Regions from separate parts of the Paenibacillus sp. F024 genome, predicted to be linked through region 1. Evidence: riboswitches for the same ligand, from Rfam matches in the RefSeq annotation. Region 1 holds a riboswitch; the other holds the start of a gene.
The links. A riboswitch is a leader RNA that binds a small molecule or an ion and turns the genes downstream of it on or off. The one in region 1 is predicted to bind cobalamin.

Region 1 (4,609 bases):
TATGCCGACCGCATGCAGGAACAAAGTGGATTTGCCCGACCCGTTATGGCCGCAAATGGCGGTTTTTTTGCCTTCCGGCAAGCTTATGGTCAAGCCCTGAAGAGCCTCGGCTTGAGTTCCCGGGTAGCTGTAATGTACTGCGTGAGCTTCTATAATGGATTTCATATCGTTTCCCCCCAGCGAAGCCAGAGCTCAAAAAGTAATAAAAAAGTCACTCCGATGTAACTTTCCAAAGTATAACGAAAGGGCATGGAAGCCGCTTGAACCGGTGCCAATTGAATCTCATCGATAAATCCTCTAGCCACTAAGCCCTGCGAAAGCACCTTGTACCTCTGCATCGTTTTGCCGAACAACCGAACGATCAGGATGGCCGTATCGTTAAGCCTGCGGTAGAAGCCGGTCTGACCGCCCCGGGCTTTCTGAGCCGTATATATCTGCTGGGCCGTATCCGAAAGCACAAAGAGAAAACGGTACATGATCAGCATCAACTCCAGTACCAGAGAGGGAACGCGCCATGCTCTCATCACCTGAAACAGATCGGACATGGGCGTCGTTAACATAACAAAGGTCAGGCAGGACAAGCAGGCGATGATCCGAATCAGCAGGCTGCCGGCTTGGTACATGCCTGCTTCCGTAACATAGGCCGTCCACTGGGCAATCGTAAAGAGGACCCTCCCATCGGGCGAGACCGGGCCGGTGGAGGTAAGCTCAATGATAATGGCCGGCAGACTGGCTGCATAAAACAGGCAGGAGGCCGCGATCAGCAGGCTGTACACTTTGACAGGTATCCGGGCATACAGGGCAGTCCATATGAACATCCAGGCGATGATCAGCAATTGGATGATGGGATGAGATAAATAAGACAGTACCATCAGCACGGCCGCGAATCCGCATTTCCACCTCGGAGAAACGGAGCGCAGTTTGTTGGTGTAAGAGAGCGTATCGATCAGCTTGATCATGGAGTTTTGGTTTTGGAAGCCCTACCCTTGAACCATCCGATGGCAAAGCCGATAAAACCGGCGCCAATGGCTGCCTGCAGGGCAAACAGCATGCTTTCGGTCTCTGCCGGAGGCTCCATCAGCGGAGAAAACCAGGGTTGATACTCCGGCTGAATCTCGGTAATCATTTCTTCAGCGGCGCCGTCCGCACCGCCAAATTCTCCGTTGACGAACAGGAGCGGAAGAACAGCCAACAAGACAACGGCAATCAGGATGAGAAGGTTCATTGTGCGATGGTTCATTAGATTAGACTCCTTTCATTTTACGCTGCAGCATCGATAATTCCTCAGAGCTATTGGCCTTAAGCCAGTTCCATATCAATATGGTAAGCAGACCTTCACTGATGGCCAAAGGGATTTGAGTTATGGCAAAGATGCCTCCGAATTTAGCGAAAGAAGCGAGAACGCCGCCGCTATCCGCCGGGAACGCCAAGGCTAGTTGAATCGAAGTGACGACATAGGTAGACAGGTTAGCCAGAGCGGCCGCCGTAAAAATGGACAGCTTTTGTTTTCCCGTAGATATCATCATCCACCGGTAAGCGGCAAAACCGACCATAGGGCCGGCGACAGCCATGGAGAAGGCATTGGCGCCAAGGGTAGTCAACCCGCCATGGGCCAGCAGCAGCGCTTGAAACAGCAGGACAATGGAGCCTAGCACGCTCATGGGCAGCGGGCCGAACATGACCGCGCCGAGGCCTGTCCCGGTCGGATGCGAGCTGCTTCCCGTTACGGACGGAATTTTGAGCGCCGACAAGACGAGGATGAAGGCTCCGGCCACGCCGAGTAAAATTTTCAATTCCGGCGTTTCCCTTGTAATTCTCATTAAAGCCCGGAGTCCGAGAATGAAGAACGGGATAAATACAGCCCACCAGAAGATGGCCCATCCGAACGGGAGAAAGCCCTCCATAATATGCATGGCATAGGCGGACTGCGGGTCATTGATACTCAGGTAAAGGGTAAAGCCCAGGACTAACAGCAGCGTGCTTATGACTTTTTTGGACAACATGTTCACATTTCCTCCCTAGTATATGATCATAAAACTCAAAAAACCAATCCTGCCGGATTGGTTAGGGGTACGAAATAATAGACGACAAGATCGGCTGTCCTTCGTGATCGTCGCTTCATCGTTCGTACACCACTCCTTTCCTCGAAGGCGTTCGGGTGCATAAATCAGGTAGGTCTCCTGGCTATCGGATCGACATCTTCTCCCGTCTTCCCCGATGGAGCATCGAGTGACATGCTGAGAGAAACTCCCCGAATACAGTGGCGGGACCGCTCGGGATTTGCACCCGATTCCCTGTTACCCTTTGTCAGTACAAAGGCACCTGATCTATTAAGTATGCAGTTGGTTTGTGGTAATCCATGCTACAAATTCGCTATCGATCGATAAATTCCTCTATGTAACACAAATTTATTGAACTATAACACGAATTAGAGTGTTTGTCTATCGAAATCCTCCATTCATTCACTGTTCCTTTTACGAAACGCGGAGGATGAATGCTGCAAAAAGGACGCGGACTACAATTAAGAAATTGTTTAGCATCTGTTTAACTTTTGTTTATATTCGCCCTATATACTTAATGAAGGGTACTAGAAGAAAATAGTACTATTCAGCAAGTGAAAACCCTTTAAAATATGGAATAAGTAAGAAAAGTTAGGGATGATCTGATGATGGATAAAAAGGATCGCATATCTTTCTTAAGAAAGCACGAAATGGATTGTTACAGCATCTGTTATTATTTATTGCAATGTGAAAAGCTGGCCGGCGAGGCGGCAAAAAGAGCACTCTACAATTTGAGCAGATGCGAAACATTTTTTGTTGAGAATTCCTCAACCGTAAGAGACCTGCTGCGCAAAGAGGCGATCAAATCGGCCCTGCAAATGAAAAAAGAGCATAAGGATCTGATGCCGCTGCTGTAAGTGAGCGGTTTTTTGCTTGATAAGGCCTCTTGGCCGAACGAGAATCAACCTGAGACTCAGGGAGAAACAGCAGGAAGGAGGTAAAAAAGCGGGCATATTCTCTTAGCTCTGCCGTAAACTTTGCAGCTGCCATCGTTGTTTTGTTCCTCATAATGACTATGATTATATTTCTGACCATGCCGCTGTCTTTAGGCGGAGTCTCCTCTTTACTATGGATATGCTCGGGATTTAGTTTATCATTTAGCATCCCCTTTGCTCTGAATAAGGGAGATACACATTACATTTGCTTTAGTGACCGATTTCTTATACCTGGAAAGAAGGGATGAAATGACTCGTACATTAGATGAACTTAGAAAAGACCTCATACAGTCTTCTCAGCGCGGATATCCGATTCTGATCTCAGGCGCTGTCTTTATGCTTTTTCTTACTTTGGCACCGGCATTATTTCCGGCTGAAACGGTGCGCCTGATTTGGATCATTGGCTTGGGCTCCATTTTTCCGCTGGGGCTATGGATTGCCAGAATTTTGGGAGTAACGATAATGACTAAAGACAATCCGTTAGGAACCTTGGGCGGTTTGATGGCCGGAGTGCAGGGCTTTTATATTCCGGTGTTTATCGTGATTTTTCAAGTCGCACCGGAATGGATCCCCCTCGCGGTAGGACTTCTGGGCGGATCGCATTTTCTTGTTTATGTATGGATTTACAACAGCAAGGCGTATCTGTTTTTAACGATTGGCACGACCGTATCGGCTTTAATTCTAGGCAGCGCTTTCTTATCTCAAGCCTACACCCTGGTTCCTCTTGTTCTTTTTCTGGTGTATAGCATGACCGTAATTTGGCTGCTGCGTGAAAACAAAAACGACCTGGAAAGGGAAAGTTAAACCATGAGAAGCTGGTTTGGAGAGCTTTATCGTCATGATCGTTGTTTGACGGTATTGGGCGTAAGTCACATTTTTCTCTCTGTTCTGTTTGTGCTGTTGGCACTGGTCGACTCCCGTACTCTCCTTGGGCTCAATGTTTGGATAAAGCCGGCAAAGTTTGCCTTATCTATCGTTGTATATTCGTTGACCTTTGCTTATATCATGCGTTATGTCCGTAATCGCGTGATTCAAAAGCTGGTGTCGTATACGACTTCCACCGGGTTTATCATCGATATCGGTATGATTAGCTTCCAAGCGGCTCAAGGCAAGAGGTCGCACTTTAATCTGGAGACGCCGCTGGATGCCGCACTATACTCGATGATGGGGATTACGATTGGGATCGTGACGATTGCGGCCATCATCCTTTGGGTATATCTCCTCCTTGCCCGGCTGGAGCTGTCCCCGCATCTGGCCGCAGCCTTGCGATTCGGGCTGCTGATTTCGATCGTCGGGTCGGTGATCGGGGGATACATGGCGGGCAATAATCGGCATTCGGTTGGGGCGCTGACGGCGGTGAAGGATTGTTTTTTCTGAACTGGAGCATACTTTTCGGAGATTTGCGCGTTCCTCATTTTTTCGGACTTCATGCCCTGCAGTTGATCCCGTTGACCACGTATGTTTTGACTATGCGGGTTGAAAGCCAGTCACGAAAGCAGCTGATTTCTTAGCTCGTCTCTTTTGCCTATTTGGGAATTCATCCAACCCGCCAAATAGGCCAGGCCGCCCAGCAGCCGCTCCGGCGGAACCCCCGTACTGCGCAGCGCGGCAAGC
Region 2 (4,609 bases), on a different contig from region 1:
TCCGCCTAGCACCATCAAGATCGCTGAACTTGCCGTCGTATTGCCGATGCCCATATCCCCGGTGGCGATCAATCTGTAGCCGTCCCGAACTAATTCTGCGGCGATCTCCATACCGGCCATAACCGCTTTCTCCGCTTCCTCCCGCGTCATCGCAGGCCCCTTTGTCATATTAGCCGTCCCCATGCGGACTTTATGAGACCTCAACCGCGAATCGGAAAGCTCTGCGTTCACCCCCATGTCAACGCACAGCACATCAGCCCCGGCATGACGCGAGAGCACATTCACCGCCGCGCCCCCATTCAAAAAGTTAAACACCATCTGCGGCGTAACTTCAGCCGGATAGGCGCTGACGCCTTCTTCGCATACGCCGTGATCCGCAGCCATGACGACGACCGCCTTTTTCCCCAGGTCCGGCATCAGCTCCCCCCGGATTCCCGATAGCTGCTTAGCTACCTCCTCCAGTCTGCCTAAGCTTCCCGGCGGCTTGGTCAGCTGATCGAGATGCAGCGCCGCTTCCTCCATACTCCGCTTATCCAATGGGGCAATTCCCGTAATCAGTTGTTCCAATCGGTTGTTACTCATCTTCCAGCTCCCTTTCCCAATAAGATTTGCGGCACCCCGCTGTCCGGATGTGAAAGAATGTGAGGCCGCGTTCCGTACACCCTTTCCAGAAGATCTGCATAAAGCACCTCTTCAGGCGTTCCGATTCCAGCCGCCGCTCCTTCATGCAGCAGGAGGAGACGGTCGCAGTATTGAGCGGCCAAATTCAGATCATGCAGCACCGAAATGACCGTCATTTTCCATTCCTCCTGCCACCTGCGCACCAGATCCATCATCTCAACCTGATACCCGATGTCAAGAAATGTCGTCTGCTCATCCAGCAGCAGCAGCTTGGGCTCCTGCGCCATCGCTTTACCCAACGCCACACGCTGCCGTTCCCCTCCGCTCAAATGATCGATGGTTCTCTCCCGCAGAGGCTCCAGCTTCAGCCAATCGATAATCCGCTCTACCAGCGTACTCGCATCCCCCGTTTCGTCTCCCAGCCAGTTTTGATACGGATAGCGCCCCATTTCGATCACCTCTTGCACCGTGAAGCCGAGCGGCGGCAGCGCTTCCTGCTCCAGCACCGCGATCTGCCTTGCCAATGCTTTCCTTGAGCAGGACGCTGCAGGCTTGCCATCCAGCAGCACACGACCGGCAGTCGCCGGCTCCAGTCCGGAAATCAGATGAAGCAGTGTCGACTTCCCGCTTCCGTTGGGTCCTAAGATACCGAACCATTCTCCTGGCTCCACCCGAAAACGGACTCCCCTGAGCACCTCCCGCGGTCCGAAGGCCTTGGATACCCTATCCACATCTACTTGAATCATCCCGTGCCGCCTCCTTTCATTCGCGTATCACCCGCTTTTTCCGCCGCAGCAAATAAGCGAAAAACGGAGCCCCCATAAACGCCGTAACTACCCCGAGCGGAATTTCCGTCGGACTAAGCAGCGTTCGGGCCAACGTATCCGCCAGCAGCACATAAATCGCACCGCCGATAAGCGAAAGGGGAAGCAGCAATCGGTAATCCGGTCCGATCATAAGCCGAAGCAAATGCGGCACCAGCAGTCCTACAAACGCAATCACGCCCGAAACGGAGACAGCTGCTGCCGTAATCAAAGTCGCCGCGACCAGAACAATCAGCTTCGTTCTTTCAATATGGATACCAAGATGAGCCGCCTGCCGCTCCCCGAGCGCAAACAAATTCATCGCCCGGCCAAAGCAGAGAAGCACCGCTGCGCCTGCAGCCAAATACGGCAGCAGCACCAAGGAATATGTCCAGCCTCGCAGCGCTAGGCTTCCCATCAGCCAGAAGATTATTTCATTGATGACCTGATCCGACATCGCCACCATTAACGAAACGAAGGCGCCCAGGAAGGCCTGGATCACGACACCCGACAAAATGACGGTTTCTTTGCGCAGCTTGCCTCCGGTCCGAGCCAGCAGGAGTACCGTGAAGAGTGACAGCACTCCGGTCGCAAACGCAACCGCCGGTACCGTCCACTCCCCGAAGAGCGTATACTGCAGACCAAACAAAATTAAAAACGAAGCGCCCACCGAAGCTCCGGAAGAAACACCCAGCGTATACGGATCGGCGAGCGGGTTGCGGAGCACGCCCTGAAAGGCTGCACCCGCCAAGCCCAGAGCGGCTCCAACCAGAATACCCAAGACTGCCCTGGGCAGCCTGACCCTCCATACGATTTGTTCGGAAGCTGCACTCCAATCCCCCTGGATTCGTTCACCGATCCAAGGCAGATGATGCAGCATAATCCCCCAGACATGACCGAACGGGATTCGGACCGAACCGATCGACAATGCCGCAGAAGCGGTAAATAATAGCAGGACCAAGGAAGCTCCGCCCCAAATCCACAGCTTACGCTTCATCTATTTCACCAGTTCCGGATATATTCCTTTGGCCACTTCCGTCAATGCCTCGGTGATCCGCGGACCCGGACGGCTCATGATGTCCTTGTCCAATCCGACCAGCCGGTTTGACTTCACCGCTTCAATCTGGTCCCAGCCGCTGCGTTCGCGAATCAGTTGATCCATCGGCTTATTGGTCTGATCATCCACAATCCCGGTCGGATAAATAATGATCTGCGGATTGTCCGCAATCACCTTCTCCTCGCTAAGCTTCACATACCCCTTCTCGCCGCCGGCCACATTGATGCCACCGGCCAAGCTGATCAGCTCGTCAATATATTCGCCTTGACCGACCGTCCACCCCGGGGAAAACTCAATGAACACCTTTTTCTTCTGCTCCGGCTTCAGATCCTTTACCGCATCCAGCACCTTTTGACGTTCCGCCTTCATGGCATGGACCAGCTTCTCCGCCTGCTCCTGACGGTCGAAGATTTGCCCCATGAGAATAATATTGCTCATGACTTCATCCACCGTCTTCGGCTCAACCTTAAACAGGTTTACCTTTAGACCTCGAAGCTGTTCTACAACGGTCATATTCATGGACACTCCCGTCATGACCACATCGGCGTTGGCCGCAATGAGCGCTTCCTCATTCGGTTTAATGATACTGCCGACCTTCGGCTTCGCCGCCGCTTCAGCAGGATAGTTGCAAAAATCCGATACCCCCACGATCTGATCGCCGAGACCCAAGGCAAACAGCGTTTCCGTTTCACTCGGCGAGGTAGAGACGATGCGCTCCGGAGCTTTTTCAAATACAAATTCTTTGCCCGTCGCATCCTTTATCGTGAGCGGATAGGCCGTTCGTTTGGCCGATGAGACTGCCCCTTCCTGCTTGGCTCCGCCCGCATTGGACGAATCTGCCTGCTGACCCTGCCCCGGAGTCGGAGCAGTGCTTCCGCAGCCTGCCAGCGTTCCCGCCAAAGCCAAGCTCAAAACGGCCGCGAGCAGTCTTTTTTTAACGTGATTTTTCTTACCCCAATACATAGGTCCATCTCCCTAAAATCATTTAAAAACGAAAAGACCTCTGCGTTCGGATCGTCTCCGAAGCAGAGGGCACACACTGACAAACCTGCGGCAGCCATAACCGACATCATTAGCGTTATGCCGCCCGCAAGCTCAGCGATCTGCCCCTTTTCCTCGAAAGGCCGCATCGAATGCATGTTCAGGCAGGTTTCCTGACTTGCGGGCTGCTTATTCAAGAGCTCTTCGCCTTCCCGTCTGATCCTGACAGTGACTTGATAGAAGAGCATTTACCCGTATACAGTGGCGGGACCGTGCCGGATTCACACCGGCTTCCCTTTTAACCTGCAGGCATGGAGCTTCCTTGCAGGCACCTGAACCGCTATGTTGTTGTCCGCTTCATGATTGGCATGAAGGGCTATTACTCGGCCATGATTTTCAAGACCCGTTTCGCTTTCTCTTTGTCCGGCGCATTGGCCGGGATGAAAGCATACAAGTTTTTGTCGTTCAATTCGAGCTCCTTCAGCCATTGGGTTTGCTCCAACGGGATGCCGTACAAATGCTTTTCCTTATTCCCGGCTTGCGCAACCTCCAGAACACCTTCTGGGAAATCCTCCGCGTTGGCCACATCGTCCAGCGGAACATATCCGCCCTGCCCGCCCATAGTCTTAAAATGATTCTCCGGGATGACGAGAATCCCGTTCTCACCGGCCGCTATTTCGACGATCAGCTTTTCTATTGAAAATAATGGCGCCGTATATACTTGTACACTGGGCGATTCGCCTAATTGGCTTTGCAGTGAAGCCTGCAGCTTTGCTCCCGCTTCATTCGGAAACCCGTTGGAGCCCATCATGAAAATCGTCACATCCGCCTTCGGCCCCCCGCCGCAGCCCGCAAGTACGAACAACAGCAGCAGGCAGAGCAGCTCTTTTCCTCTCATGCCGGTTTCTCCCCTCAGCTTCTGCAGCTCTCTAACCCGTTTCCCCAATATATTCTTTATGATGTTAACATAAAAGACCCGCTCTTTCAAAGCTTTTAAGAGGATCGAAGGAACAAAAAAGAAGCCGATTAAGACCGGCCTCTTTGATGAAGGTTCATATTCATTAATTTGGCTCTTCGCGCTACTGGGTGGGTGGATGGCTATTAACGAGAGTCATAACCCTTCCGCTTGCTTGGAGAATCTCATAGG

Region 2: linked by a shared signal. The riboswitch ahead of ACZYR9_RS24865 (ABC transporter substrate-binding protein) and the one ahead of ACZYR9_RS21145 (energy-coupling factor ABC transporter permease) in region 1 are both predicted to bind cobalamin.

Annotation. Positions count from the first base shown of each region.
Region 1 is NZ_JBVASZ010000026.1:28,486-33,094, reverse strand. Features, by position in the region: gene ACZYR9_RS21160 (energy-coupling factor ABC transporter ATP-binding protein) at 1-165, opposite strand, end outside; gene cbiQ (cobalt ECF transporter T component CbiQ) at 162-959, opposite strand; gene ACZYR9_RS21150 (energy-coupling factor ABC transporter substrate-binding protein) at 956-1,240, opposite strand; gene ACZYR9_RS21145 (energy-coupling factor ABC transporter permease) at 1,245-2,003, opposite strand; cobalamin riboswitch at 2,154-2,341, opposite strand; gene ACZYR9_RS21140 (hypothetical protein) at 2,666-2,917, shown strand; gene ACZYR9_RS21135 (DUF7010 family protein) at 3,245-3,799, shown strand; gene ACZYR9_RS21130 (hypothetical protein) at 3,803-4,372, shown strand; gene gluQRS (tRNA glutamyl-Q(34) synthetase GluQRS) at 4,483-4,609, opposite strand, start outside.
Region 2 is NZ_JBVASZ010000044.1:21,959-26,567, forward strand. Features, by position in the region: gene cobT (nicotinate-nucleotide--dimethylbenzimidazole phosphoribosyltransferase) at 1-582, opposite strand, end outside; gene ACZYR9_RS24855 (ABC transporter ATP-binding protein) at 579-1,367, opposite strand; gene ACZYR9_RS24860 (FecCD family ABC transporter permease) at 1,384-2,421, opposite strand; gene ACZYR9_RS24865 (ABC transporter substrate-binding protein) at 2,422-3,444, opposite strand; cobalamin riboswitch at 3,609-3,813, opposite strand; gene ACZYR9_RS24870 (hypothetical protein) at 3,842-4,360, opposite strand.